3 regions of the Bradyrhizobium sp. 33ap4 genome follow, and region 3 is predicted to be linked to each of the others. Evidence: riboswitches for the same ligand, from Rfam matches in the RefSeq annotation. Region 3 holds a riboswitch; each other region holds the start of a gene.
The links. Region 3 has a riboswitch for cobalamin ahead of Q2M23_RS29280 (ribonucleoside-diphosphate reductase subunit alpha). Riboswitches for the same ligand answer to the same signal wherever they lie in the genome.

Region 1 (10,110 bases), on a different contig from region 3:
CGGCCGGCCGGTGCGCCGGCCTATCACGGGGGGGTGAGGTGCCGGTCCCGATCCTGCTGGTCGCGGGCTTCCTCGGGGCGGGCAAGACCACGGTCGTCAACCATCTGCTGGCGCATGCGCAAGGGCGGCGCATCGCCGCCGTGGTCAACGATTTCGGTGCGATCAATATCGACGCCGAGCTGATCGCCGGCGCCAGCGACGGCGTGGTCAGCCTGAGCAATGGCTGCATCTGCTGCACGCTGGAGGGCGACCTGCTGCGCACGCTCGCCACGTTGCTGCGGCGTGATCCGCGTCCCGAATTCATCGTGATCGAGACAAGCGGGATCGCCGATCCCGCCGATATCGTGCGCAACCTGATGGATCCCGTGATCTGGAAGGAGGCGCCGCTGGAGACCGTGCTGTGCGTGGTCGACGCGACGCAGCCTGCGGCGATGCTGAACGATGCGCTGCTGCGCTCGCAGCTCCGGGCGGCGGACGTGGTGGCGCTGAGCAAGGTCGATCTGACTGACGCCGCTGCGTGCGCCGCGATCCGCGACGCCGTGCGCGCGGTGCGTCCGGCGGCCGTGGTGGTCGATGCCTTGCATGGCGAGGTGCCGGCCGCGCTGCTGTTCCCGGCGGACCTCGATCATGTGCCGGCTCCGCGCGAGACCGCGCCGCGACGGCCGGCGTCCGATCGCTTCGAGACGCTGAGCTGGACCTCGGAGCGGCCCGTCGTGCTGCCGCGCTTGCAGCAGGCGATCGGCAGACTGGCGCCGAAGCTGGCGCGGGCGAAGGGATTGTTCGAGACGGTGGAGCAGCCCGGGCGGCTGACCGTGCTTCAACTCGCCGGCGGCCGCGCGACCCTGGCTGCGAGCGGCGTGCCGTCGCCCGGCGTGCCGCGCACGCGCATCGTGTTCATCGCCGAGATGGGTGCGCTGTCGCGCGCGGAGATTGATGAGGTGATGCAGGGATGCGTCGAGGCTCAGTGACGCGAACCTACGTTTCCCGTCATACTGAGGTGCGAGGGAAGCGGCGTCTCGAAGGATGAATCGGCCACCAGCCGGGCCGTGCATCCTTCGAGACGCGCGTGCCGCGCTCCTCAGGATGACGGGTTGCCTTTCGGCGTCAGCCCTCGACGTCGCTGTGTCATCGCCGCAGCAGCATCTCGCAAAGCATGTGTGCGACGATCATCGAATTGACAGCCCTGCCGGCACCACCTATCGTTTTTGCCGACGGTTCCCTTCGGGGATCAAAAGGGAATGCGGTGCGAGGGTAACCCCAATGCCGCAGCTGTCCCCGCAACTGTAAACGGCGAGCCTTTCGTCAATTTGCCACTGGGCCATCGGCCCGGGAAGGCGTCGACAGGCGATGACCCGTGAGCCAGGAGACCTGCCGTCAGTCGTGGTCACACGCGAGCACATCGGGCGGGGGCGTCCTGGTGGGATCGGAGCACTGCCTTTTCGGCAATGCGCCATCCGCGTTCGCGGTGACGTGCCACGTTACCGCGAGTCCTTTCATGTCTCCGTCCTCTCCCGTTGCGCGCAAATGGCGCCTCGGTCTTCTCTGCTCCCTGTCATCGCTGCTGTTGCCGGCCGAAGGCTCGGCACAAACGCCGCCACCAACCAGGCTCGATCCGATCGAGGTCGCGCCCTCGGCTGCGGCAAAGCCGAAGCCTGCGGCGCGCAGTCGTGACACGGCCGCCGCGGCGCGGCCACGGCCGAGGCCCGCGACGGCCGCCGCAGCCGGCAGCACGTCGCGCGCGGCTTCGTCGGGCACACCAGGGACGGCATCGCCGACGCTCAATGCCACCACGCAGGGCGGCACCGGCAGTCGTCTCAACCTGACGCCGCTGCAGACGCCGGCCAGCGTCGAGATCATCACGGCGCAGACCATCGCTGAACGCGGCCAGCATAATGTGCTCGATGCCGTCACCCAGGACGCGGCCGGGTTCGTCGCAACGCCGGCGCCAGGCAACGGCGGCCTGTCGTTCAGCACCCGCGGCTTTGCCGGCAGCAACTCGGTGATGACGCTGTATGACGGCACGCGCTTCTATATCGGCTCCGGCACGCTGACGTTCCCCTACGACACCTGGTCGACGCAGCGCATCGAAGTGCTGCGCGGCCCGGCCTCGGTGCTGTACGGCGAAGGCGCGATCGGCGGCGTCATCAACGTGATTCCGAAGAAGCCGCAGAGCACGCCCTATAACGAGGCCGAGGTTTCGCTCGACAGCAACATGACGCGGCGGCTCTCGGTGGACAGCACCGGTCCGATCAATCCCAATGTGTCGTACCGCATCAACGCCACCGGCAACATGTCGGACAGCTGGCTCGATCGCGACAAGACCTCGAACGCGGTGGTCTCCGCTGCCGTGCGGGTGCAGGCGTCGGACAATCTGGCCTTCACGCTGTCGGAGGACTACGGCGACCGCAGCCCGTCGCGCTATTTCGGCACGCCGCTGATCAACGGCTCGATCCAGGATGCGCTGCGCTTCAAGAACTACAACGCATTGGACAGCGCGATCCGCTATCAGGACAGCTGGACCCAGTTCAAGACCGAGTGGGACGTCGCCGACGGCATCAAGGTCAACAACACGCTGTATTATCTGACCAGCGAGCGGCACTGGCGCGACATCGAGAACTACACCTGGAATCCGAAGACCCAGCTGATCGATCGCACGAGCTATATCGAGATATTCCACGACCAGAAGCAGCTCGGCAACCGGATGGATACGACCTTCAGCGGCCACGTGTTCGGCCTTGCGAACCAGGTCGTCGCCGGGTTCGACGTCAACCGGATCGACTTCACCCATACCAACAACTCGCCCTATGGCGGCGCGTCCTCGGTCAATCCTTATGTGTTCGATCCCGGATCGTTCTTCGCCACGACGACGGCGACCACGCCGGGCTTCAACGCGATCGTCAATCAATACGCGCTGTTCGCCGAGGATCGGCTCTCGCTGACCGATCAGTTGTCGCTGGTGACCGGGGTCAGGTATGATCGCCCCGAAGTGGACCGCACCGACTACAAGACGCCGGCAAACAGTTTTGAGACGACGCTATCGGGCACTAGCTGGCGCGCGGGCCTCGTCTACGAGCCGATCAAGAACCTCGCGTTCTATGGCCAGTACGCGGTCGGCGTCGATCCGGTCAGCAATCTGATCTCACTGTCGACCACGCAGAAGACATTCCAGCTTGCGACCGGCAAGCAGACCGAGATCGGGGTCAAGCAGTCGTTCTGGGGCGGCCGCGGCGAGTGGACGCTGGCCGCCTACGAGATCGTCAAGACCGGGCTCACGATTCCCGATCCCGGCAACCCTACCGGCGGCGTGGCATTGCAGATCGGCCAGCAATCATCCCGCGGGGTCGAAGGATCGATCGGGCTCGCGCTGAACGACGGCTGGCGCGTCGACGCCAATCTTGCGCTGTTGCGCGCCAGATACGACAACAACAGCCAGGTGGTCGGCGGCAAGATCGTCAGCTTCAACGGCAATGTCCCGGTCAACGTGCCGCAGCAGGTCTCGAATGTCTGGCTGACCTGGGATTTCGCGCCCAACTGGTCGGTCTATGGCGGCGTGCAGATCGTCGGTGCGATGTACTCCGATCTTGCCAACACCCAGCTGCGGCCGGGCTACAACGTGGTCAATGGCGGCGTCAGGTGGAAGCCGGACGACCGCACCACGGTCGCGTTCCGCCTCTACAATCTGTTCGACAAGCCTTACGCGGTGACCTCGAACGGCACCGGGCAGTGGCTGCTCGGTGTGCCGCGTACCGCCGAATTGTCCGTCAACGTGAAGTTCTGACCATGCGCAACGCTCTGATCCGGCGCGGGCGGCGGTGGCTCTATATCGTCCATCGCTGGATCGGCATTGCGACGTGTCTCCTGTTCGCGATGTGGTTCATCTCCGGCCTCGTCATGATGTACGTGGCCTTTCCGCGCCTTACCGACAGCGAGCGCCTCGCCGCGCTTCCTGTCATTCCCTGGAGCAAGGTGCGGGTCACGCCTGATCGCGCGATGGCGATCGCAGGTGTCGAGCGTTATCCGCGTGACCTGCGGCTTTCGATGATGGACGACACGCCCGTCTATCGGGTGACCGGCTGGAAGGGAGGGACGATCACCATTTCGGCGACCGACGGCAGCGTGATTGACCGGATCACGCCGGACCAGGCGCTGGCCATTGCCGCTCATCATCCGCATGCCTTGCAGCCTCGCTTGATCGAAACGATCACGCGCGACCAATGGTCAGTCACGTCGCGCTTCGATCCGTTGCGGCCGCTCTATCTGATCGGCCTCGGTGACGCCGATGGCACCGAGCTCTATGTTTCCTCGCGCACCGGCGAGATCGCGCTCGACACCACACGTTGCGAGCGGATCTGGAATTGGCTCGGCTCGATCCCGCACTGGATCTATCCGACCGTGTTGCGCAAGGACGGTTCGCTGTGGCGCGACGTGGTGTTGTGGATCTCCGGCATCTGCCTCGTCGTCGCGGTCACCGGCTTCTGGATCGGCGTCCTCCGCCTGCGGCTGATGCGCCGCTACGCTGATGGCGCCATCTCGCCCTATCGCGGCTGGATGGCCTGGCATCACATCGCCGGCCTGATCGGCGGCATCTGCGTCTTGACCTGGATGTTTAGCGGCTGGCTGTCGCTCAATCCCGGCGGCGCGTTCTCCGGCCGCGGCGTCACCCGCGAGATCGCGATCGGCTACAGCGGCCATGACACGGCCGACATCGTCGCTGGCTTCCAGTCGTCGCCATCGATGCCTGCGGTGGAGGCCCGCTTCGTCTGGATCGGCGGACACCGGTTAATGTTGCTCGACGACGGCAACGGCGGCCGCAGCATCGCCGATCCTGTGACCGGTGCGCGGATGACCCTCTCGCGCGACGAGGTCATCGCTGCCGCCCGACACGCAATGCCCGGCGCTGCGATGACATCAGCGCGGCAGCTCGATGAACCCGACGCCTATTGGTACACGCTGCACCAGGCGCGCGAGCTTCCGGTATTGCGGATCGGGTTCGACGATCCCGCCCGCACCTGGCTGCACATCTCCCCCGTCACCGGCGAGATCCTCGAGCGCAGCGACGACAGCCGCCGGTCCTACCGCTGGCTGTTCAACGCGCTGCACAGCCTCGATGTCCCGCTGCTGCTGCGCATCTGGCCGGCGCGCGACGTCGTGGTGTGGCTGCTATCGGCGGCTGGTACGATTATCTCGATCAGCGGGATCGTGATCGGGTGGCGCCGGTTGCGGCGGCGGAAGGTACGAGGCAGGCGCGTGTCGGCGAGCCTCGTGCGCACACCTCCGTAAGGCGCGATTACTTGACGGTCAGGTGCACGTCCGGCGCCGGCCGATCGGGTGCCCATTCCAGTGCGAACCGCTGTCCGGCAATGATCTCATAGGTCGAAAGCTTGGATGCGACCGCATCGCGGAACCGGAGATAGACATCGCGCTGCCGCCCGTTCGAGCGGGCCGCAGCCAGATTGAGCCATTTGTAGGCCAGCACGAAATCCGTCGGAACGCCGTGACCCTTGTCGTACATCAGGCCGAGTTGGGCCTGCGCGAACGGGTCGCCCTGCACGGCGCCGCGATAGTAGCAGTCGGCGGCGGCTGCGTAGGCCTGCGGCACGCCGAAGCCGTGCTCGTACAAGAAGCCGAGCATGCCGAGGGCGCGCGGATTGCCGCGCTCGGCGGCCGGCGCGAGCTCCCGGGCCGCCCGGACATAGTCGCCGCGATGGAAGGCGGTCGATCCGCGCGCGACGCTGTCGGCGCTCGCGACAGAGGCGGTCATCGCCCAAAGTGCGATCGCAAGCGAAGCCGAGAGGCCCGTCCGTTGTGCGAGAACGCGGCGCATCCTGCTGCCCGGCTCAGTGATAGCTGGTGGTGATCGGCGCATTGGTCGATGTCGTGGCGATGCTGCCGCGCAATTTCGATCGAAGCTCCTCGGCCACGGTCTGGGCGTCGGAGCCGTTGCGGATGATCTGCGGGCGGATGAAGATGATCAGCTCGGTACGCTGGGTGCCGTTGCTCTGATGTCCGAAGGCGTCACCGAGGCCCGGAATCTGGTCGAGCACCGGAAGCGCGTTGCGGGCGCCGCTCTGCTGTTCGCTGATCAGGCCGGCCAGCAGCACGGTCTGACCGTTGGCCACCGAGATCTGGCTCTTGACCCGTCGCTCCGAAACGGTCGGCGTCAGGTTGACCGTGCTGCCGCTGCTTTGGGGAACGTTGCTGATCTCCTGCTCGACATCGAGCCGCACGGTGCCGTTCACGCTGACGCGTGGCGAGACCTTCAGGATGATGCCGGTGTTGCGATAGTCGATGGTGTTGACCACCGTGTTGCTCGTGGTCAGCACCGTCGCGCTGCCGGTCGAGACCGGGACGACGTCGCCGACCTGCAGGGTCGCGACCTGGTTGTTGATCACGACCAGCGAGGGATTGGACAGCACCTTGACGCTGGTGACGGCGTGCAGCGCATCCAGGATCAGGCTCGGCTGCGTTGTATTTCCGATCAGGAAGTTGAAGCCCGGGAAGCTCTGGTTGATGAAGGCATTGGTGAGCGACCCCGCGACCGAGACCGCGCCGGTGGTCGCGTCGGTGGTGGTCGCGGGAGCGGAAGTGGCCTGGGTGCCGAGGATCGAGCCGGTGTTCGGCTTCAGGCCGAGGTTCTGGCTGGTGAGATAGGTCTGCACGCCATAGGACAAGGTGTTGTTGAGCGTGACCTCGGCGATCGTCGCGTCGATCGCGACCTGGAGCTGCGGCTCGTCGATCTGCAGCAGGGTCGACTCGATAATGCGGTAGTTGGCCTGGTCGGCATAGATCAGGAGATTGTTGTTCACGACATCGGGCGTGATCCGGACGTCCTGCATGACGGGCTGCCCGTTGCCGCCGCCGGCACCGCGTCCGGCATCCAGCGCGGCATTGTTGCCCTGGCCCGGATTGTTGGGATTGTTCGCCTGCCCGCCGGCGCCGAATCCCTGGCCAAGGCCCTGGCCTGTTGCGCCTGTCCCCGACGTGCCGCGGGATGCGAAGCCGCTCATGCCTGAATTCGCGCCGTTGTTGTTGTTGAGCGACAGACGGTCGGCGACGCTCGAGGTCGACGAGGTGCCGGAGCCGGGCGCGAGCTGGCTGTCGGCACTGTCGAGCTGGTTGCCGGACGATCCGCCAAGGAACATGTCGGTCAGGACCCGCGCGATTTGGCGCGCATCGCCGTATTTGACGCGGTAGACATGGACCGAGGTCCGCGCCGTGTCGTTGCGGTCGAGGCGCTTGATCCAGGTCGCGGCCGTGTGCAGCATGTCGGGCTTCTTGGTCACGACCAGGATCGCGTTCAGGCGCGCGATCGGCATGAGCTTGATGACATTCTGGCTGAGGCCGTTCTCGCCGGAATCGACGATCTTCTCCAGCTCGGCAATGACAGGCGCGGGCGAGCCGCTCGAGATCGGGAAGATGCCGACGGATTGGCCGCGCATCCAGTCGACGTCGAAGCTGAGCACGGTATCGACCGCGGTGCGGCGCTCGGCGCCGGTGCCCTGGATCAGCAGCAGGTTGCGCGTCGTGTCGGCGCGGATCGCGCCGGCCCTGGTGGCGAAGCTGTCGGTCAGCTTCATGAGGGTCTGCGCCGACACATATTGCAGGGGGACCACCGAGATGCCGAATCCGGGTTCCGGATTGGCCGCCGCGGTATCGACGCGGCCGCCGCCGACGGCGTCGCCGAGCGGCGTCAGGCGATAGCCTGCCGTATCCTTGAGCAGCACAACGCCGCTCAGGCGGAGTGCGTTTTCAAGCACGAACACCATGTCGGACTTCGGCACCGGGCGGACCGACACCAGGCTGACCGTTCCCTGCACCCGCGGGTCGATGGTGTAGCCGACATGCAGGATGTCGCCGAGCACCACCTTGGCGACGGTCGCCACCGGCGTGCTCTCGAAATTCAGATCGAAGCCGTTGCCGTTCGACGCCGGTTGCGGCCGCGCGTCCGCGACCGCCGTCACTTCGCTTCCGTCATACATCGCCGCGCGGACGCTGCCGCTCTGGCTGCCGCCCGTCGCCGCCAGTGCGTTCACCGGTTGCGGCTGGCGCTGCGCCAGATCCAGCGAGCGCACCTTGTCGGTGACGTCGAGTTGGGATGCGTCCACGCTCTCGCCGACCGTCGCGGAATTGCAGGACGCCAACAGCCCCAGTGACGTCAAGGCAAAAATGGCTGCGAGGCCGCCACGGATCGTCGGGCAGCGGCCCACTGTGCCTACGCGTTGCATGAAGGCCCTTCGCTTTGACTAACTGAAATTTCGATTGCTTGCGACGATCGGTCCTGCCCCGGAGGGACTCTTAGCGATCGAACATGACAGAAATAAATTGGTTACATGATTGTCGTTCGCGACCTGCCCATCGCATCGCACCGAAATCGTGCTGCCGGCGCGCTGCTTGTGTCCGCGATGCCACCCTCAAAGTTTCTTGAGCGCGACGAATGATGTGACTTCGCACAGCTGTCACACTTCGGATCGATAACCGCACAATTGCCGGGAGCCGAACGCGACGGCACGCAGCGGCGCTTGGCACGAACTGATCCGGGATAGTGTGGCGGGATATCGAGAATGGCCAACGACCTGTCCGTTCGGTTCGTGGATTATCTGCGTCAGAACAATCACCTGGCGCCGAGCGATGGACCGGCTGAGCGGACCGGGCAGGGCGCCGATGTCAGGCAATTGAAGCTGTGGGAGGTCACCAGCCTCTCCCCGACCGAATTCGCCGACGAAGCCGCGCGCTTCTTTGCGCTCGGCCGCCTGACGCTCCAGGAGATGACCTCGGCCGAACCGCTGGCCGGGGCGTTCTCGCCGCGCTTCCTGCGCGAGACCATGGTCTATCCGTGCCGGGCGGCCGACGGGACCACGGTGCTCGCGGTCGTCGACCCGACCGATCAGGCGACGCTGCGCGCGGCACAGATCGTGCTTGGCGCTGATATCAATGTGAAAGTGGCATCGTCGGAAGACGTCGCCATCGCGCTGAACAACTCTTCCAGCACTGAAGAGGCCGAGGCCGCCGATAGCGCGGCGGCGCTGCCCCGCGAAGACGACATCGAGAGCCTGCGCGATCTCGCCAGCGGCGCGCCGGTGGTGCGCGCGGTCAACGATCTGATCGAAAAGGCGGTCGAGCTTCGCGCCAGCGACATCCATATCGAGCCGTTCTCCGGCGGGCTGATGGTGCGCTTACGGATCGATGGTCTGCTCCGGCCGGTCGCCGCGCTGTCGGGCGTGCTGCCCCAGGCGGTGGTCTCCCGCATCAAGATCATCGCCAACCTCAATATCGCCGAGCGCCGCCTGCCGCAGGACGGCGCGGCGCGGCTGCGGGCCGGTCGCACCGACATCGATATCCGCGTCGCGATCATGCCGACGCAGCACGGCGAATCCTGTGTCATCCGCATCCTGCCCAAGGATCGCGGCTTGCTGGTAGTCGAAAAGCTCGGGTTCTCCGAGCCTGACGAAGCCAAGCTGCGGCGGCTCCTGAAGCTGCCGCACGGCATGGTCGTGATCACGGGACCGACCGGCAGCGGCAAGACCACGACGCTGGCGACGATCCTGTCGATCCTCAATGAGCCGAGCCGCAAGATCCTGACCATCGAGGATCCGGTCGAATACGAGCTTCCCGGCGTCAACCAGTCCCAGATCAAGCCCGCGATCGGCCTGACCTTCGCCACCGCCCTGCGGTCCTTCGTTCGCCAGGACCCTGACGTGATCATGGTCGGTGAAGTCAGAGATTCCGAGACCGCGCATGTCGCGGTGCATGCGGCGCTGACCGGGCATCTGGTGCTGACGACGCTGCACACCGAGACCGCGGCTGCCGCGGTGCCGCGTCTGCTCGACCTCGGGGTCGAAGGCTATCTGTTGCGTTCGGTGCTGCGCGGCGTGATCGCGCAGCGTCTGGTCCGGCAACTCTGCGAGCGCTGCAAGACGGCGCGGCCGCTTGCAACAGCCGATTTCGCCGAGGACCCCCGGCTCGCCGCGCTCGGCTTCAAGGCCGACGAGATCATTCACGAGCCATGCGGCTGCGAGCGCTGCGGCGGGACCGGCTATCGCGGCCGCCTCGGCGTGTTCGAACTGCTCGAACTGTCCAATGAACTGCGCGAACTGATCGGGGAGCGAACCG
Region 2 (10,110 bases), on a different contig from region 3:
CGCGCATCAGATTCCGTTACTGGCTGGGCGCTCCTGTCGCTGCATCCGTTTTCGACACATGAATGTCGAGCGGGGAATGGCGGCAATGGACACATCCACGATCTCCGGCCACCTCAATCCCCCTCATCTGTGCAGCAAAAATCGCTCTGCACGAATCGTGCAGGATTCATGGTTGACATGACTGATGCAACACATGCCATGCTGGTTCTACTTGGCATCGGACCTGCACGAACTGTCCGTCGCCGATTTGATCCTGCCTCGACAAATCAACGACCGTGCATGAAGCAGATCAAACGCGCGGTCAGATTTATACTCCGATGGGCAGCAATCCTTTCACGTCCGGAGAACCGCAATGTTCGGGAATATATTGGTCCATCTTCCCACGGAGCTCCCGGTACGGGCTACGGTGAACGGTTCGATTTCTTTCGCACAGATCACGGGCGCGCACCTTGACGCTATGGCAATCGGTTACGAGAGGACCATTATTCCGCTCGCTGCACTCGGCGGGGCGGCCGTTACTTCGGTCTTTGAAATCGAGCAGGCGCATGCGCTGGAGCGAGCCGAAGCGGCGCTTCGTATCTTTGATCTGCGGGCGAGGAGCGCCGGCATTTCCTATGCGAGCCGCGCCCTCAGTGCGGTTCCAGCGGAGGCGCGTCGAAGCATCTGCGCCAGCGCGCGCGTGCACGACATGACGATCGTTACGCAGCCCCAGAGCGGCTACGACAGCTATGACAACGTTATTCCCAAGGAGATCCTGTCTCAGGCCGGCAAGCCAGTTCTGTATCTGCCAAGCGTCTTCCACGGCGCTCTTTCGGCCAGACGGGTCGGGATATGCTGGGACGGCAGCCGCCCTGCGGCCCGCGCGTTGCACGACGCGATGCCACTGCTGCGCGAAGCCGACGCGCTGACCATCATCGCGATCACTTCTGCCCACAAGATCCCGGCAGAAAGTTCCACCGAGCACTTGGAACAGTATTTTGCACGGTCAGGGCTTCCTGCAAAGATCGTGTCGCTTCCGGCATCCAAGTCGGCGCACCGCGCGCTCTTGTCGCTTGTCGCGGACGAAAGCCTCGACCTGCTGGTGATGGGCGGATACGGCCGCTGTCGGCTGCGCGAAAGGCTGCGCGGGGGCCTTTCAGCAGACCTGCTTCGTGAAAACTCCGTCCCGGTCTTGATGTCACACTGAAGGCAAGAATTTTCGACGCGACATGCCTCATCGGCTGAGGGAGGCACCGGCCGACCGCCGATCTGAAGAACAGGAGCGCCGGCTGTTTGGCTTTCGTGCACCCGCCGTCGCTCGCGAGGCGGAGCCGCTGAGCCTGCGCCGCCATTTTCGAATATTGCACCTACGCTACCGGTCTCGAGGAGCGTGGACAATCTGGTCACCGCTCTACCCGACGATGTCCGAGCTCAAGCTGAACACCGGTAAGCCGGCATGCAGCTCCCCAATCCAAACGCAGCCCGGTCGACTTTGAGCCGTATTTGATCAAGCAAAGGGCTGCGCCGCACGTATTCTTACGTATAAATACTTAGTGGGTTCTACTTAGGGGAAACATCCAAATTTTCTACTTCGTTGGAAGCGGCCAATCTGCGTCCTATCGACGTTTCGAAGATCGAGTCCGCCATGTACGTACAGGCCGCGAGTATTCACGAGATCAGCCATCATCCGAGCAGCGTCTTGCGTGGCCAGCCTCGTACCTATGGACCGTTTGGTATGGTTGCGACCCCGATGCGGTTCGCCCGCAACAGCGAGATCTATGGCGAGGACGAAGCAGCGGAATACCTATATCAGGTGGTATCGGGTGCTGTGAGAAGCTACAGGATTATGGTGGATGGACGTCGTCAGATTGGCGCGTTTTATTTGCCCGGTGACATCTTCGGCTTTGAGGCAGGAGACAGCCATATCTCTTCGGCGGAGGCGGTCTGTGAAACGCACCTTTTGACGGTGAAGCGCAGTGCCCTCATCGATCGCGCCAGCCACGAGAGCGAGCTCACACGGCAGCTCTGGGATGCGATGGCGCTTGAACTCCGCCGCTTTCAGGAACATCTGATGCTCCTGATCAGCAGCGCTGAAGAGCGCGTCGTGTCATTCCTGCTCGATATGTCACGCCGCGCGACGAAGAACGCTGCGATCGAACTGCCCATGTCGCGGCAGGATGTTGCCGATTACCTTGGTTTGACCATCGAAACAGTTTCACGCACGCTCACTCAACTTGAGCAGAATGGCGTGATCGCGCTGCCGACTTTGCGCCGAATCGAGCTACGGAGCGACAAACTGCCCAGCCGCTTTGCGCAGGATCTGGGGTAAGCTCGAGAGGCGCTGGGAAATACGCAAACTCTGAGCATCGAACGTCCGACAAATCGCAGCGCACGACGGACGCCCGAACCTCTGCTTGGGCGATCTAGATGGATGCAGGATCGCTATTTACATTGTTCCTCCGTGGAGCACCGCAATGATCATCGATTTTTTGCTTCGAGAGCATCGCAACATTGACCTGCTTCTGGTCGCCCTCCAACGCGAATTGGAGATTTTTGAGCATGGGATCCGTCCAGACTATGAGGTAATTCGCGCGATTATCAGCTACTTCGAGGTTTACCCGGAGGTGTACCATCATCCTCAGGAAGACCTGATTTTCTCCAAGCTTAGAACTCGCGACCCGGACGCGGCTGCAATCGTCGGCGATCTCGCGCACGAACACCGGGAAGTCATCGACCGTCTGCACCACTTCGCTCAAGCTATCGATGGTATCCTCGCGGATCGTGAACTCGTTCGGCAAGACGTCAGCAACATCGTACGCGACTTTATATTGCGGGAGCGGCACCACATGATGTGGGAGGAACGAGATTTCTTCCCCGCCGCCGTTAAGGCTCTATCGGCTGAGGATTGGACCGAAATCGCATCCGCCCGCACCAATGACGGGGATCCGTTATTCAGCAAGACAGCGGAAGCGACATCCGATGCGCTAAGAGCGCATATTCTAGAATTGGAGCAAGAAGCTGAAGCCGAACGGAGCTCGGTCGCTTTTTCGTCCGCAATGGCCGGCAAGCCGCCAGATGGCGCCAAAGCCGATGGACCGTAGTTGATCGCCGACGTTTCACGATGGGAAGTGGACGTCATGATCGTCCTGTTGAAATGAAGATGATAATCTTCCCGGCGCGCATACGCTGCGCACGGCCAGGACGAAATCCGTGATCGCTTTCCTTCAGTCACCCGATTGCAAATGGCATGGCCGAAATCCATACACTCCGGGTCCGGCAGGTTCCATGACCTCTGCGTCGGTAGGGTGGTGGCAATATGGCTTGGCCTACGCCACGCTGATCACGCGCCAAACGAACCCCACACCGACCGATCGGAATGGATGGTTGCGGCCGCTCGTCGAGCGCTCCGGCCGGCACAGGGAATGAGCTTAACCGATTGCGGCTTGGTTCGCTGGCCGGATTGGGTCCCAACGAACTACGGAGGCACGCGCGGATAGGATGCTGCTCATTGCGGCCGGGCGAGCGCCTCATTGCGTCCCAAAGTGCGATGCATACGCCACGGGCATGCCCTACCAATTTCGGCAGGATGGCCACGACGGTCCGACGCGATATTTGAGCCAGCGCAAAGCTTATCTGCTGCGTGTCCGGTAATCTGACCCAAGGAGGAAGAAAGGCATCCGAATGCGACCGGACTTGGCAGACTCCTACGGGCAGCACCGGCTGCCACGCTACACCAGCTATCCGACGGCCCCCCATTTCTCAGCATCGGTTTGCGAATCCGACTACCAAACGTGGCTCAAGTCGTTGGACGCCCAGCAATCCGCCTCGATCTACGTTCACGTGCCGTTTTGTCGAAAGATGTGCTGGTATTGTGGCTGCCACACGTCTGTCACGAAACGCCAGGAGCCGATCGCGATCTATGCAGCGGGACTGCGGACTGAAGCTTACCTCGTTGCAGAAACCGTTGGTCGACGACAACCGATCTCTCATATCCACTTCGGGGGCGGTACCCCGACGATCATGACGCCTGAAACATTTGCTGATCTCGTCGGTTCGTTGCGCCATTCCTTCGCTGTCCTGCCCGATGCCGAGATCGCCGTAGAGATCGATCCACGCACGTTGAGCGAGCCGATGGCCGAGGCGCTGGGCTTTTGCGGGGTCAACCGGGCGAGCCTTGGTATCCAGAGCTTCGATCCAGTTGTTCAGCACGGCATCAATCGTCTGCAGAGCTTCGGACAGACCGCGACCTCGGTCGATCGGTTACGCCGCGCCGGCGTCGGCCGGATCAATTTCGACTTGCTCTATGGCCTGCCCCTGCAGACCGTCGCTTCGTGCCTCGACACCGTCGCCAAGTGCCTCGAGCTTCATCCGGACCGGTTTTCGGCCTTTGGCTACGCGCACATTCCTTCGTTCAAGAAACATCAACGCAAGATCGATGCGTCCAGCCTACCCGACAGCGTCACGCGCCACCTCCAGGCCGAAACCATCGCGGGAGCTTTGGTTGATGCTGGATACGTTCGCGTAGGCGTCGATCACTTCGCCTTGCCGAACGACAATCTCGCCCTAGCGAGGCAGGAAGGCGGGCTGAGGCGCAACTTCCAGGGCTATACTGACGATTGCGCTGACGTCCTGATTGGTCTGGGCGCCAGCGCCATCGGCCGTATGCAACAGGGGTTTGCCGCAAACGCGGTCTCGACCAAGGACTACCTTGCTCGCATCTCCCAGGATCGGCTCGCCATCGCAAAGGGCTATTTACTGACCGATGACGATCGCTTCCACGCCGAAATCATCGAGCGAATCATGTGCGACTTTGCGGTTGATCTTTCCGAGATATCCCGTCGTTACGGCCGGGATCCTAGATTAGCCGTTGTCGATCATTCTCGCCTCGGCAGCCTTATCGCCGATGGCGTCGTGGCGATTGATGATGACCGGCTCACTGTAGCCCGGGGCGCAGAGTTCCTGGCCCGGTGCGTCGCATCAGTCTTCGACGCTCACCTCCTTAGGTCCGGCGCTACACATAGTCAGGCGGTCTAGCGACTAAGCGAAACCCAGCGTTTCAGATCCGAGCTCAGTATCCCCGCAACTGGGCTATGCTTTTGGATGACGACCAATCACACCGCTGAAGAGCACGCCGATCGGCATCCCGTTCGCCCCGTCTGCCAAGTTGTACAAAGATTCAAACAAAGCTTGGAACCCGCGGACCAAGCTGGCGTAAGCAGGGCCTGCATCAATAGCAAGTCCGCTCATTGGATTGGTCAGATCATGCTTTTTCCGTCGGCAGTTTCGTATAGTCGCGTTGATCTAGCTTATCGTTTCCGGCAGAAACGCCTACCAACGTGCGCTTTTGGCCGGCCCCATGACCGCCCGACTACCGCCCATCGCTCAACTCGGCAACACGTTGCGAAGATGCTCATCGACGACAAACCTTAGTGTAGATTTTCTATCCCAGGCAATATCGGCGGCATACCGCGGCATAATTGAGCTCCGCTGAGCTTGTGTTTTAACTGTAGTCAGATTTTCGGCGGATGTCCTCGCCGTGATCGAACCATCGGCTGTCCTCCCTCCGCCGATGGACGTCGGTGCGATGCATAGCAGCGTCGCTCCTCCCGGACACACTTCGCCCGGCCGCTAAAGGCGGCCGGGCTTTTTTCGTTCCCCAAGTCCCCTCACGATCACCGAGTGCGCAAAGTCCCACAAGCGATCGGCTTTCTCGACGAGAGACAACAGGCCAAGGCTCAACGGTCGACGGGAGCGGATCCAGCGCGCAGCTCGCGGGCGGCAGCGACCATGTTGACCAGTGCTGGGCGAACCTCCTCCCATTTCCGCGTCTTCAGGCCACAGTCCGGATTGACCCAGAGCTGCGAGTCCTGCAGCCGCTTGCGAGCCAACGCCATGAGTCCCGTCATCTCGCTGGTCTCGGGCACGCGTGGAGAATGGATGTCGTACACGCCCGGCCCGATTTGATTTGGATATTTGTAGTTCCGAAACGCGTCGAGCAATTCCATCTTCGAGCGCGAGGTCTCGATCGAGATGACATCGGCGTCCATTGCAGCAATCGCATCGATGATGTCGTTGAATTCCGAGTAGCACATATGGGTATGAATCTGGGTTTGATCGGCGACGCCCGATGAGCAGATGCGGAAGCAATCCCCAGCCCAGTCGAGATAGGCCGCCCACTCCGATCGACGCGGTGGCAACCCCTCGCGCAGCGCTGCTTCGTCGATCTGGATCATGGTCGCACCCGCATTCTCGAGATCCCTGACTTCGTCTCGGATCGCGAGCGCAAGTTGGCGGCAGGCCTCGCTTCTGGGAATATCATCGCGAACAAACGACCAGTTCAAAATCGTTACCGGTCCGGTCAACATCGCCTTCATCGGCTTGTTGGTTAGTGATTGCGCGTAGCGCCACCAGTCCACGGTGATCGGCTTCGGCCGCGAGACGTCGCCAAACAGGATCGGTGGCCGAACGCAGCGCGAGCCATAGGATTGTACCCAGCCGTTTTTGGTAAATGCGAAGCCGGAGAGTTGCTCGCCGAAGTACTGCACCATGTCATTGCGCTCGAACTCGCCGTGCACGAGCACGTCCAGGCCAATGTCCTCCTGCCAACGGACAGCACGCGCAGTCTCCTCCTTGAGAAACTTGTCGTATTGCCCGTCGCTCATCGAGCCTCTCGCGTGCGCCGCGCGGGCATTACGCACCTCTGCGGTCTGCGGAAACGATCCGATCGTCGTGGTCGGAAACGCCGGCAGTTTGAAGCGCTTGCGTTGGATCTCGGCACGGCTGGCAAATGGGCTGACGCGCCGTCGCATGGTCTGATTGATCGCACTGATCCGGACGGCGACATTGGCGTCACGGATCTTCGGGGAAGTTCCGCGGCGGGTGGTAACGCGCTCCGATTCCGCAAGAGCGTCGGCGACATCTTGATCGCCTGCGAGTGCCCGTGCCAAGGTCGCAAGCTCGCGAATCTTCTGAACCGAGAACGCAAGCCAACTCTTGACATCGGAAGCAAGCTCCGTTTCGAGTTCAACATCGACCGGCACGTGAAGCAGCGAACAGGATGGGGCGATCTGTACGCGATCCTTGCCGAGCTTCGCAATGGCGGGATCGAGCCGCTGGCGCAGCGCCGACAAATTCGTCCGCCACACATTGCGACCGTCTATCACGCCGAGTGACATGACGAGTTCACTTCGCCCGGCAGCAATGATCTGATCCAATAACTCCGGCGCCCGAACCAGATCGACATGCAGGCCGGCAATAGGTAGGCGCAAGGCGGTGTGAAGATTGTCGCCAAGGTGGCCGAAATAGCTGGCAACCATGATCTTGATGGCCGGCCCTTCCTTGGCGAGCCGGCCATAGGCATGCAGCAAAGATTTTTTTGGCCCCTCATCCAGATCAAGGACCATGCAGGGCTCGTCAAACTGAACCCAATTTGCTCCGCGTTTGGCCAATTCCTGCAGAACCTCGATATAGACAGGTAGCAGGTCATCCAGGAGTGACAGTGGCTGGAACGCGGGATCCGCACTCTTGCCTAGCTTCAAGAAAGTGACCGGGCCGATCAGGACAGGGCGAGTCTGAAAGCCAAGGGCCTTGGCTTCCTCATACTCCTCGATAGGCTTGCGAGAGGAGAGCCTGAAAGTCTGTCCCCGATGAAATTCCGGAACCATGTAGTGGTAGTTGGTATCGAACCACTTGGTCATCTCCTGCGCGGGTGCGCCATAGCCGCGAGGTCCGTGACCGCAACTCGCATCCTGACTGCCGCTTTGTGAACCGCGTGCCATGGCGAAATACGTCTTGAGAGAAGCAGGCTCGGCTTTCGAGGCATAGACTTCCGGGATGGCGCCGACCATGACACTGGTGTCGAGCACCTGATCGTATAGCGAAAAATCGTTCGACGGAATGATGGTGACACCGAGGGATTTCTGGCGCGCCCAGTTCGCCGCACGTAGGCCGGCTGCGTCCTCGAGCAACTGCTGTTCGCTGATTCTTCCGGCCCAATAGCTTTCGAGCGCGAGTTTAAGCTCGCGTCTTGGACCGATGCGCGGCGTTCCGAGCGTGGCAACCGGAAGCGAGAGAAGAGACATAGCGTTAACCCCATGTTGGGGGCAAAGGCCATGGCGGACGCAGGCAGGAGACGTCGCGCGAGCGACGGCTGCTTGGCGCACCACCGGGACACCCCGCCCGTGGACGAACATATTGTCGGGGCAGGTCTCCTGGCTCGCGGGTCATCGCCACTGTCCGGCCTTCCCGAAGCCGCGCAGGCTTCAGTGACTCTGTTGGACAGCGGCTCGCCGCTCACAGTTGCGGGGGCAGCGCCGGCATCACCGGCTTCCCTCTTAGCTCCGGATCAAACAGGAACCGGAGAACCTCGACGACTTGGATTATCGGCAAGACAACTCCGCCGTCAACCTCTCAAATTGATGCTGCGACGTCTCCTACGTGTTGACGATGCACGGCCACTCTTGATCGGGACGTTGAAGGCACTCTCCAATCACAAATATCGGGGTGACCATCTGCGAGGCGCGTTGGCGTCGGACCGCGCGTCAGATCATGGAAGAGACGAATGCGGCCTGGGCGATGAAGGTCACGGTGCCGAGGCAGGACGCTCTTCACGCGATCCAGCTTTCGAACATTCATCGAGCACCCTTCGCTACGTCCCCCTTTCTCCACCAACAACCAGTGTGAATAGGCGCGCTATACGCTAAATCCGCCGGCATACTCAGCGAGCATGTTGATCTACGACCAATCCTGGTAGGCGCCATGCGGACGTTTTTTGGCGATACTGCGAAAAGCAAGCATAGTGAATCACCAACGAAAAGAGTAGCTCGCAATGAAAATGGCTGTTTGGAGTGCCCTCACCGTCTTTGCTGCTGCCGTCTTTGCGGTCGGCCTGTTCGGCTGGATAGCAAGGCCACTTATGAACCCGGCCGTCAGACAGATGCTCTCGAACGTTTTGAGCAGTTCAAGCCGAAGCTAGCTCAACCCGAGGCTTGGCCTTCTTGCCCGGTCGATACGACTGCATGGAAGCGCAGCTCCTCCAATGTTGACTACGGCGACGAACTGATAGACGCCGGTCACGAAGCGGGCCATCACGCGAGCGGCGAAGGCCTCGTCCCATCGTCTGCCTTACTTTTGAACTTGCGAGCGCCAATTCCTAATCGCTCGCCGCTGATGGGCGGCTTCGCCTCGTTGTCGGCCATAAAGCGCCTAGCACAACCGGCTGAGGCACTCTCGACCTTGGCAGCAGCGGCAACGACCCCGGACCACACCGGTTCGATGGCGGCAAACCTGCACTCAATTGTCGTCTGGCTTCTGGCAGCGAGGCTTTCAAAACTGCGCTGCTCGGAGATCCAGTGCGTGACAGGAATGAGCCACGAAAGTCGCTGCGAATAGGCTTAATGGCAACATAAATAAGGTGCGCAGGTCGGGAAGTCGACAAAGGCGGCACAAATCTGGTGCGAACTGCCTGCTATTGCCTGGCACGAAGAATGCAAGTCCTCGCTTGCCCAGGCTTCTCCTCCTGGGCTGGTCCAGCATTGCAAGTTGAAGCTTTGGCTGACCACTGAAGTTAGCGGCGCGTGACATCGAGGGACAGCGCCTGCAGCGCGGGACATCAGCAGGTGCTCGCGTCACGTTGCCGCTAACTTCTAGCGATCTCGTAGAGCACGTCGAAGATTGTCCGCTTTGGAATTGACGCGTGGATGAGAACCAGATGGGCCGGCAGCAATGAAGAGAATGTCTGGAACGCGCGTGCTTTGGTTCTGTCTCGGTCGATCGCTGATCTGCCTGGCCGGGCTGGCAGCGACAAACAGCAACGTTCGCGCCAACGACAGCGCGCTTGTCGAAAGGGTCAAGTCAACGTGGCGAGCGCAAGACGGCGAGACTATAGAACAAATCATCTCCAAGGTCTCGAAGGTGGCTCACTTCGTCCCTCGGTCATGGGGAGTCGCTGAAGGAATTGACCGAACAGAGTATGTGTACTTTTCGTGGACCAGGCACCAAGACAACAAATCAGACGAACAGTACGCAATCACTTGGAAGATCGCGACCGACGGAACGATCAGACTTGCGTCGCCATATGCCAAGCCGATTGAATTGGGTTGGCGCGCCTTTGCGCTCTCGTTGATCGCCAGT
Region 3 (10,110 bases):
TATAACCACCATTGCTGTCGACATCGAATCGCTGCTGGACTTCCCGCCATTTAGCGAGCGAGGCAGGCGTAATGGTGCCATCGGCCGTCACAACGCCCGGCCCAGAACCGACTTTGATACCGAGCAGGCCCGCTGCATCAACTTCCCCTTGCAGCCGTCGAGCAGCTGCGTCGGCGGCCGGAGCATCAGGGGCGGCGAGCGCGACTTTGGGGCCAATGTCCGCGGCGGAGGACGAAGTGCTCAGTACCGCGGCGCCGTCGGACTGGATAAGGCTCGTTGAGACAGTGCCAACTGCGGCAGAGCTGATAAGGACCAAGGCGAGCACGGTAATCGGTACATGCCGGCGGCCGGTAGAGCCGGCTTGTTGAGAGCCCTCGATCGACAAGCGAATGGACATCGCGCCCATACGGATGACGGCAGGAAGAGGGAGAACAACGATCTCATTTGGCGAAATAGAGTCGCGGCCCTCGATCGCGACGTCCGCGGCAAGGGCCTCGATCTCGATCGAGCTGACATGCCAGCTGACGCGAAGATGGTGCGGTTCGAGGCCTTGCTCGACGAAGACCAAATCAGCATCGAGGCTGCTGCCAATCAAGCACGAGCCGCCACCCGCCTTGCCGGTCAGCCCAGAATAGGACCCCGACAACACTTCGAAAAGCGGGGAAGCTGGTTCATTCACGGTCGCCTCCTGAATGAAGAACGAGGCCGTACGGCAAAGCCGTACGGCCTGTTGCGACTTCACAGATCATGCGGCCGGCAAAAGCGGGAGGATATAACGCCGTCCCGCTTCATCCGTTACTGCACCCGCTCGTCGGCCACCTTCTTGACGGTCGAGAGCTCGGTCGTGACGACGCGAAGTTCCACATCCCTTTCAGCTGCCTTCGTGCTGGTGGCAGTCAGTGCGGCGAGTTGCCTGTTGAATGCCGCTTCTCCGGCAGCTTCAGCAGCGGTGGAACCAGCGGCTGCAGTAGCAGTACCAACTGCGCCACCTGCAGTCGAGGAATGGGACGCACCAACCTTATCAGCCATATTGTTTCTCCTGTTTGTTCGAACATTGCCGCGACTTGCGGCTCTGATTTTCCTGACGCCGCAACATGCGAGGTCAGGAATCCTCCTCTGTCTCGGCCATGGTATCGTCGAGCTTGCCCATTGCACCACTTGCAAATTGGAAAAGGACGGCGCCGAGAGCGACGTTGAACGCTTGCTGCATAGCGGCGGCTTGCGAGCCAGCATCTGGACTAGACGTGCCGCCATCTACGGGAGCTCCTGCACCAGTCGATCGACCATGATCATCGTGCTCACCAGGGGCCCGGGATCCCTTTTTGGCGCCGCCAGCCGCATGGAGGTCGGAATCAAGGTGCCCAGCGGCGCTTGAGCTGGAAATACGCATCGGGTTTCTCCTACTTCAAACTTCGTTCGTGCGGTGGAAGGAGTCTCCATCACGTCTACTATGCAAGCATTAGCTTTCGACAAGCTGACGAGCCGCAGAAATACAGTGAGCCGATCTCATTGACGCTGCTTCTGCTCAAGCCGCCTCATATATCGGCAGTGGGCCGGCGAAAGCTGCAGATCAGAGAGTTGATAACAAGGCCTCGCCGATGTGGCACTTGATCAGGCAAGCCCGCTGTTCCTTCAAGCGCAGCTTTAATGAGCGGAATGTAAGCGCCCAGGACGGATAAAATCGGCTTGATCTGATGTGGCCCAATCTCAGGGGACCCAGGCGGGACTACTCGCACCTCATTCGGCAATTTACTTGCCTCGAGCCACTCAGCGACTTGTCTCCATCCTGCCCCAAGGCGGGGCGGCAGGTTGAAGTTGCTTATGCGAGTCAGCAACGAAGAGCGATCCTCCAGTTCCGCTCGTGGCAGACCATAAAAATTGGTCCACTTTGTCGGACACGATCACGATGCGCCGGAGACAAGGACCTTGAGCCTCACGAATCACTAATGTGCTCTCGATCCGACGACGTAAACTGGTGAGGTTCGCTGCTCCGTCCGGCTTGTGGCGGCGTAAAGTTGACAGCGCGATGGGAGGCGCAATCAGCCCGGCGAGATCTTCGCGTTGGCGCACGCGATGTGAGAATGTCGGTCGGACGCTCGAGTACAGCCGACAAATGCGCTGGTTTAGCTAGCGCCAATACGCTCGCCGGTGTAAGCATCGAATGCTGGCGGAGCTTGCGGAAGCCGCACCGCGCGGACGACCCTACCGCGCGGTGACCTCGCAAGCTAGCCTTTCGTTCCAGCTTCACTCTGTGTCGATAGTGCCGCTACGACTAGGCGTAGGCACCTGCAGCTTGCGTGCGCTCGGATTCAATCCGTGCCTTGAGGTTATCCAGATAGTTCTCCGCGTAGGACTGAGCGATCGACACCGGCAGGTTGATGCCGGCCGTCGCCGCTTCTTGAATTGCCTGCTTCACCAAGCCTTCCCGTATCGCTATCTTGACCTCGGGGCCGGCGATGCAGCCCACGGCCTGCGCCGCGAGACTGAGCCCGGCTTCCTCCAGCGCCTGTTTTATGTTGCCACCGCTGATCGCGGTGTGCAGAAGATTTGCAGCTTGCGCCTCGGCCTCGATCACCATTGAAGCAAGATCGGCCAGCTCACCTAGCCCTGGAATAAAGCCGAGTACACCAACGGCCGTCGCTGTCCAGTCGAGCAGCTTCGAGCCGACCTTCAGCACGTCATCAAGTGCATGCATGAGGGCGCCACCGTTCTTCTTGGGAGACTTGATGTCGGGCTGGTCTGCCACGCCATTCATCATGTCCGCGGTAGCCTCCTGTTCGGCTGGCGTTTGAGCGGCATGCGTCTTCAACTGCGGAGCAGCGCGGTTCGCACCAGACATGTTATTGAAGAACTGCTTGAAATCATTTCTGCTGATGTTTCCGGAATCAACCGTATGGCCGCCGCCGAAGTCGAAAAACTTGTGGTGGGTTTTGTAGCCGGTAATCGCGTTGTTCATCAACCCAAACAGCACAGGATCCGAGAGCAGCTGGGAGGCCGCTTTTCGTACCTCGGGAGAAAGGTTCTTGTCGTCCACCATACTCGCGAGCTTTTCCCGGGTCAGAACGCCATTTCCAAAGAAAGCGTCCTGGTTGTTGTTAATCGTGTTTAGTGTGCTCAGCTCGGGTCGGCTGAGACTCATCGATGATGAAGCGACCTGCAAAAAGTACTCTTTGTGCACCTTATCGATCGAGCCGCCGTACAACTGCTTCCATTGATCCGGGTGCTCGAGAAAATATTGAGCGGCCGCGAGGACCTGTGGGGGGCATTTGCCAATGTCGGCGTTGCCGTCCACGATGTGTCTGAAATCCGCAAGGCTCAAGTTCTTGGGCAGGTTATCGGAATAGCGGTAGAGCTCGCGCAGGGCATCGGTCAGGGTCATGACCGATGGCTCACCATTTCCGGTCCCGTCGGATGGTATGTAGTTCTGCTCGTAGGTCCGCGCCCGCTGCTCTTGGAACGCGGCGACTTGGGGATGGTGATCGGAAAAGCCGCAGAGATCGCCCACCTTGATCTTGCCGCCACAGCGGCCGTCGCCTTGCGAACCGATCGCATAGAAGAGCTCCGGGTCCTGTTGCAGCGCTTCGATCGCCGCCTTTAGGTCCGGCGGTGTCGAGGGATCGTTGGCCAAATCTCCCAGGGACTTCCAATCAAGCGGACATTTGTCCTTGTGGCGGTTCAGAACAGAGACAATCTGCAGTTCTGCATTAGTCAGCGTGCCACCGTTCCAGGTGATCCTTGAGCTTTGTACGGGTGCCTCCGCAATGATTGGGCTGCTCGCAGCACAGGACGGCTGTGGGTCATCCTGATATGCATCCAGTGCTGCCCTAATCTCCGGTGGAAGGATACTTCGCGTCTCCCGCGTGAGTTCCTCTGTCAGTTGCTTGGCTGCGTCTGTGGGTGCCGGCTCCTGCGGTGCGGAATGATCGCTGGTCGTGTCCTTGGACGCGAGGCCGACCAGCATCGCCTGAAAGCTGGAAAAGTCCTGCGCCGAAGAGGGCGGGGCGGGCATTCCGGGTAAAGCCACAGTTGAATTGGCGGTTGGCGATAGGTCGACTGACATTATACGTTCTCCGATATAAGGGTGCACCACAAGACGGTCACCTAGTTGCGGCCCGAGATCGCGACGAACAAGGAGTGTTGAGCGGCAGAGTTCAACAGGTCCTACCATTTGCATCCTGTTGCTCGGTGTGCCTCCAGCGCTCAGTTTCGCGACCATCCATGGGGACACCGCCGTCTAGATATTCACGCCGTATGCTAGGACGAACAAGCTTTCGAGAAGCTGACGGCGCTCAGACGATTTCGACACGATTGATGACATGGCCTTGCCAGTAAGGCCGGACGGATTTTCAATGCCGGTGTCAGCTTCGTATGGTTGCGTTCACTTGGCCTGGTGCCATGTCTGTCAAGTTAACGGCCTCCCGTCTGCCGATCCGCAGCATTCGTTGATCTGGTCCAACGATCTCGCAAGATCTCCGGAGCATCTCAAGATGGGGCACTGGTTTCGCGCTCGATGATCATCAGGTGACGAAGGCTCGGATGATCATCAGGTGACGAAGGCTCGTCAGCTTTCGGTCAGCTTGCGTTTCTAGGGTGCTGGCCCATTCGCGCTCACGACGGTGCCAATCTCATCACGTGACAAAACGGTTCTTCTCATGTTGCCTGCCGTTGCCTCGATCTCTCTCAACCCGGCTGAATGGTTCTCCAGCGGCTGTTTATCGGTGCGGGACCAGTTTCATGATAGTCTTGCGCAGGCAGCTTCGAAGCAAGGTGCAGCTTCGTTGGTGGCCGACCGCCTGGCATCCGGCAGGTAAACCGGAAGGTGGGGATCATTTCGATTCGGCCTTGACGAACCTGTGGGATGTTGACGATCGCGTCATTCAGGTTTCGCTCATCTCCAAGGGCGCCGGCGCCGTCAGCTTATCTCTGAATAAGCTTCTATCGGTGGGCTGAGCGGGCTGATGGTTTCTTCGCACAACAGCAGGATCGTTCGCGCCGCGACGCGCAGAGGGGGGTGATGCGCTTGTTCACTTGCCGCTTCTGTTGCCGCATCGGCGGATGTAAGGGCCTACACCCTATATAACCAAAGTGCAGGCGGGTACGAAGGCAACAGCCGTCGAGCTGCTTGCAAATGAGAGGAGACATTGCGTTGCGGATAGATTTCTCGCGCATCAATCGGTCTAAAGCTGCATTCCACGATATTTATGCTTCGGATGATCCGAGGGCATATTTCTCGGTCCTCGGAGACCTGGATTATATGATACCGGACGTGGCTGAGCCGGTTGTGCGCCAAATACTGGCAGCGAAAGCTTCGGCCACCGGCCTCAAGCCCGTCGTGCTCGATGTTGGTTGTTCGTACGGCATCAATGCAGCGGTGCATCGCTTTCCGCTGACCTTCGCGGGCTTGCGTCACCGCTACGCCCGGCGTGAGATGAGAGCGATCAGCTCTGAGACATTGGTGAGTCTCGATCGCAGTTTCTATGCAGCCTGGCCTGATGTCGGGTTGGCACGCTTTATCGGCCTCGATGTGTCGGCCCGGGCGGTCAGCTATGCGAAGAGTGTTGGCCTTTTAGAGCAGGGCATTGTCGCTGACCTTGAAAAGGAGGCGCTATCGATGGACAGCGCGCGCATTCTCCGCTCCGTGGATGTTATCATGTCGACCGGATGCATCGGCTACGTTACCGAGAAGACGTTCAGCGAGATTCTCGATGCGGCAGAGAAGCAACCATGGATTATCTCCTTCGTGCTACGAATGTTCCCATTTGAATCGCTCGCCGCGACGTTCGCAAACCGTGGTCTTGTGACAGAACGTCTTGCCGGCGCAACGTTTATCCAGCGTCGCTTTCGCGATGCTGAAGAATTTGAGAGCTGTTTGGCCAGCTTGGCGGCCCTTGGCGTGGATGCCACCGGCCTCGAATCGGAAGGGCTGTTTCACGCCGATCTGATCTTGTCTCGCCCCGAGGCGGATGCGCGCGCCACGCCTCTGGAAGACATTGTCACTGTCGCCAGCGGCAGGGGACGGCCGATCGGACCCCGTTACGTTCATGTTGAAAGTAAGGAGGGCTTGCAGGTCGCGCTGGAGCCGTGACAGGCGTGGGACCACTGTGCAGCGCGAGTCTGTTCGGGGCTGGATGCGAGGCCATTCCGGTCGACGGCGCGCCAGAGCCGATGTTGTTCGCCCGCGAGTGGATAACGAATTCGTCCAGATGCCATTTGTCGCGGCGAGCAGGAGCGCTGCGATTCAAATCAAGCGTCTGGCCGAATTGCTCCTCTACTGACGCGCCGTTTCTTAGATTCCATCAATGCGACGTGCGAGCCAGGAATTTCCTCGACCTTTGCGCAGGCTTGACGGAAACCGGTGCTGCAGCCCAACGGCATATCCAATCACCTGCAGCAGAAGCCGACAGCGGCGACAAAGTCGTCCGGGCTTCGGTATATTTTTGCGTTTTAATCTGGACGTCTCCAGTTGACGAATCCCGGCGAGTAGTGCCTATGTCTAGTCAGTCACGGTCTTCTGGCCCCAACATTTTGTAGGTCGGAAGCTAAGAGGGAACCCGGTGCGCCGAACGGCTACTCCGGGGCTGCCCCCGCAACTGTAAGCGGCGAGCGGTTGTCATCATGGTCACTGGCGCAGCACAGCGCCGGGAAGGCCGACAGCCGCGGCGACCCGCGAGCCAGGAGACCTGCCGCGACTGAACGAAAGTCCTCGGGCGGGGTGCCCCGTTGGGTCGCTTGCAGCCGGAGACGTTTGACCGGTTTCCTCGCAAGTCATCCGCGCAGTTCCCCCGCCTAACATCGCGGGGTTGCCGATGTCGCCGTCTTACGATTTCGATCAGCATGGTCATCTCATTGAGGAGCCGGCGCGCGTGAGGTCGCAGCCATTGCAGGCAGAGCCCAGCGCGCCTGAGTTGTGTCTTGTGCCGCCGCCGTCGCCGGCCCCGCTGCCGTACCCCCTTGCGCCATCGCCAAAGCCGGCCGATCTCAAGCTCGATCGGACGCGCGACGACCTGTTGACGCCGTTCGGCAAGCTGACGCTGAGCGACCGTTATCTGCTCGCCGGCGAAATGATCCAGGACATGTTCGCGCGGGTGTCTTGCGCCTTCGCGGATGATGTTGCGCATGCCCAACGTCTCTACGATGGGATGTCTCGGCTGTGGTTCATGCCAGCCACACCGGTGCTCTCCAACGGCGGCACGACGCGCGGCCTGCCGATTTCCTGCTTCCTTAACTCGGTGTCGGACTCGCTCGAAGGCATCGTGGGCACCTGGAACGAGAACGTATGGCTTGCCTCTAACGGTGGCGGCATCGGCACCTACTGGGGCAATGTTCGCTCGATCGGCGAGCAGGTGAAGGGCGGCGTTACCTCAGGCATCATCCCGTTCATCCACGTCATGGACGGCCTGACGTTGGCGATCAGCCAGGGCTCGTTGCGGCGCGGCTCGGCTGCGGTCTATCTCGATATCCACCATCCCGAGATCGAGGAGTTCCTCGAGATCCGCAAGGCGTCCGGCGACTTCAACCGCAAGAGTCTCAACCTGCATCACGGCATCAACGTCACCGATGAGTTCATGCATGCCGTAGGCGCCGGCACTGCGTTCGCTCTGCGCAGTCCGAAGACCAAGGACGTTATCCGCGAAATCGACGCCCGCCAGCTGTGGCAACGCATCCTGGAGAACCGGCTGCAGACGGGGGAGCCTTATCTCTTGTTCATCGACACGGTGAACCGCGCGCTCCCTAAGCACCAGCGCGAGCTCGGCCTCAAGGTCTCAACGTCCAACCTGTGCAGCGAAATTACCCTGCCGACCGGCATCGATCATCGCGACGAGGAGCGTACCGCGGTGTGCTGCCTGTCGTCGCTCAACCTCGAGACCTGGGACCAGTGGAACGAGGAGCCTGGCTTCATCGAGGACGTCATGCGCTTCCTCGACAACGTGCTGACCCACTTCATCACGGTGGCGCCGGGCGTCATGAAGCGTGCCCGCTACGCCGCCTTGCGTGAGCGTTCCGTCGGCCTTGGCGTCATGGGCTTCCACTCGTTCCTGCAGGCCAAGAGCATTCTGATGGAAAGCGTCGTGGCCAAGTCGTTCAATCTGAACATGTTCCGGAAAATCCGTCGCGATGCTGATGCGGCATCCGTGACGCTCGCGCGCGAGCGGGGGCCGTGCCCGGATGCCCTGGAACGAGGCGTGATGGCCCGCTTCAGCCATAAGATCGCGATCGCGCCGACCGCCTCGATAAGCATTATCTGCGGCGGCACCAGCGCTTGCGTAGAACCGATCCCGGCCAACATCTACACCCATAAGACCTTGTCCGGCGCCATCTCGGTGCGTAATAGGCATCTCGCCAAGCTGCTGGCCGCCAAGGGCGCCAATACTTCGGCGATCTGGCAGTCGATCATCGCCCACGAGGGTTCGGTCGCCCATCTCGACATCCTCTCGGAAATCGAGAAAGCGGTCTTTCGCACCGCCTTCGAGATCGACCAGCGCTGGATCGTCGAACTTGCCGCCGACCGCGCCGCGTTCATCTGCCAGAGCCAGTCGGTCAACCTCTATCTGCCAGCTGACGTCGATAAATGGGATCTTCACATGCTGCACTGGACGGCATGGAAGCGGGGGGTGAAGAGCCTCTACTACTGCCGTTCAAAATCTATTTCGCGCGCGGCGTTCGCCGGCGCCATCGCCGATGACGACAAGGCTGCGCCGCCGCAACCATCGCAGCAGCGCACCGACTATGAGGAGTGCCTCGCATGTCAGTGATCGATCTCTCGTCCGTCGATCCGCGTGCGCTGATCGGCAAGCAGCGCGTCGGCCTCCTCGACTCGACCGGCAGCTACGACGTCGATCGCTACGCCTGGGCTTACGAGTTCTGGAAGCGCCAGCAGCAGACTCATTGGATGGGAGAGGAGGTGCCGCTCGGGGCAGACCTCAAGGACTGGGCGTCGGACCGCGTCACCGACAGCGAACGTGCGCTGCTCACCCAGATCTTCCGTTTCTTCACTCAATCGGACGTCGAGGTCGGCGACAACTATCTTAAGCGCTACATCCCGATTTTCCAGCCGCTCACCGTCCAGATGATGATGGCAGCTTTCACCAACATGGAGACGGTCCACATCGATGCCTATGCGCTACTGCTCAAAACGCTCGGTATGCCCAAAACCGAGTTCGAGGCATTCCGCGGCTATGCTGAGATGCGCGCCAAGGCCGACTACATGCACGAGTTCGGCGTCGGCACCGTGGCCGATGTCGCCCGGACGTTGGCGATGTTCGGCGCCTTCACCGAGGGCATGGCGTTGTTCGCGAGCTTCGCGATGCTGCTCAACTTTCCGCGCCACAACAAGATGAACGGTATGGGACAGATCGTAAGCTGGTCAGTGCGCGACGAGAGCCTGCATTGTGAGGGCATCATAAAGCTGTTTCACGAATGGCACCGCGAAACTGGCGCGGTGACGCGCTCCGTCCGTGACGATATCATCGACGTCGCCAAGACCATGGTGAAGCTGGAGGAGAACTTCGTCGACCTCGCCTTTGGCCTCGGCGAGATCGAGGGTATGAATCCCGAGCAGATCCATGCCTACGTCCGCTACGTCGCCGACTGGCGACTGACCCAGCTGCGGATTGCCCCGGTATTCGGCTTCTTCGAGGCTAAGGAGGGCGGGTTCACCCGGCTCAAGGCACATCCGCTGCCATGGCTCGTGGAGATTCTCAACGGTGTCGAGCACGCCAATTTCTTCGAGCAGCGCGCCACGGAATACTCCAAGGCGGCGAGCCGCGGCAGCTGGGATGGCGAAGACGGGGTGTGGGCAGCTTTCGGCCGGACGTAGTCATGCTGGAGCTAATCATCAAGGGCGATTGTGCATGTGACGATCGCGTTGATGATCAAGGCGGCCGACTTCGTGGCGTCGGCACAGCGGGACGGAGAGACTAAAGCGACAGGAGGACGGCTGCGATCGTTTATCTCGAGCCGTGCAGCTATCCTGACTTGACCGATTCTGTACTGATCGATTGGCCTTAAACCAGGAGAATGGCAATATTTGCCGGCTGCGGGCCCGTACCAATTGCTGCTGCCGTCCGCAATTTTTAATCTATCCGCTTCCAGGACGTGGCCCAGCCAAGG

Region 1: linked by a shared signal. The riboswitch ahead of Q2M23_RS31425 (TonB-dependent receptor) and the one ahead of Q2M23_RS29280 (ribonucleoside-diphosphate reductase subunit alpha) in region 3 are both predicted to bind cobalamin.
Region 2: linked by a shared signal. The riboswitch ahead of metE (5-methyltetrahydropteroyltriglutamate--homocysteine S-methyltransferase) and the one ahead of Q2M23_RS29280 (ribonucleoside-diphosphate reductase subunit alpha) in region 3 are both predicted to bind cobalamin.

The regions. Positions count from the first base shown of each region.
Region 1 covers NZ_JAUMTJ010000050.1:30,440-40,549, forward strand. The annotation lists gene Q2M23_RS31415 (amidohydrolase family protein) at 1-37, shown strand, start outside; gene Q2M23_RS31420 (CobW family GTP-binding protein) at 39-968, shown strand; cobalamin riboswitch at 1,196-1,391, shown strand; gene Q2M23_RS31425 (TonB-dependent receptor) at 1,496-3,778, shown strand; gene Q2M23_RS31430 (PepSY domain-containing protein) at 3,781-5,280, shown strand; gene Q2M23_RS31435 (tetratricopeptide repeat protein) at 5,288-5,761, opposite strand; gene gspD (type II secretion system secretin GspD) at 5,838-8,225, opposite strand; gene Q2M23_RS31445 (GspE/PulE family protein) at 8,562-10,110, shown strand, end outside.
Region 2 covers NZ_JAUMTJ010000012.1:105,848-115,957, reverse strand. The annotation lists gene Q2M23_RS11715 (universal stress protein) at 353-1,186, shown strand; gene Q2M23_RS11710 (helix-turn-helix domain-containing protein) at 1,625-2,308, shown strand; gene Q2M23_RS11705 (hemerythrin domain-containing protein) at 2,454-3,080, shown strand; gene hemN (oxygen-independent coproporphyrinogen III oxidase) at 3,661-5,013, shown strand; gene metE (5-methyltetrahydropteroyltriglutamate--homocysteine S-methyltransferase) at 5,715-8,060, opposite strand; cobalamin riboswitch at 8,162-8,362, opposite strand; gene Q2M23_RS11690 (hypothetical protein) at 8,737-9,369, shown strand; gene Q2M23_RS11685 (nodulate formation efficiency C protein) at 9,712-10,110, shown strand, end outside.
Region 3 covers NZ_JAUMTJ010000044.1:5,648-15,757, forward strand. The annotation lists gene Q2M23_RS29255 (hypothetical protein) at 1-679, opposite strand, end outside; gene Q2M23_RS29260 (nodulation protein NopA) at 796-1,029, opposite strand; gene Q2M23_RS29265 (HrpF/NolX family T3SS translocon protein) at 2,273-4,060, opposite strand; gene Q2M23_RS29270 (nodulation protein NolB) at 4,735-4,950, shown strand; gene Q2M23_RS29275 (class I SAM-dependent methyltransferase) at 5,129-6,085, shown strand; cobalamin riboswitch at 6,488-6,703, shown strand; gene Q2M23_RS29280 (ribonucleoside-diphosphate reductase subunit alpha) at 6,864-8,753, shown strand; gene Q2M23_RS29285 (ribonucleotide-diphosphate reductase subunit beta) at 8,744-9,817, shown strand.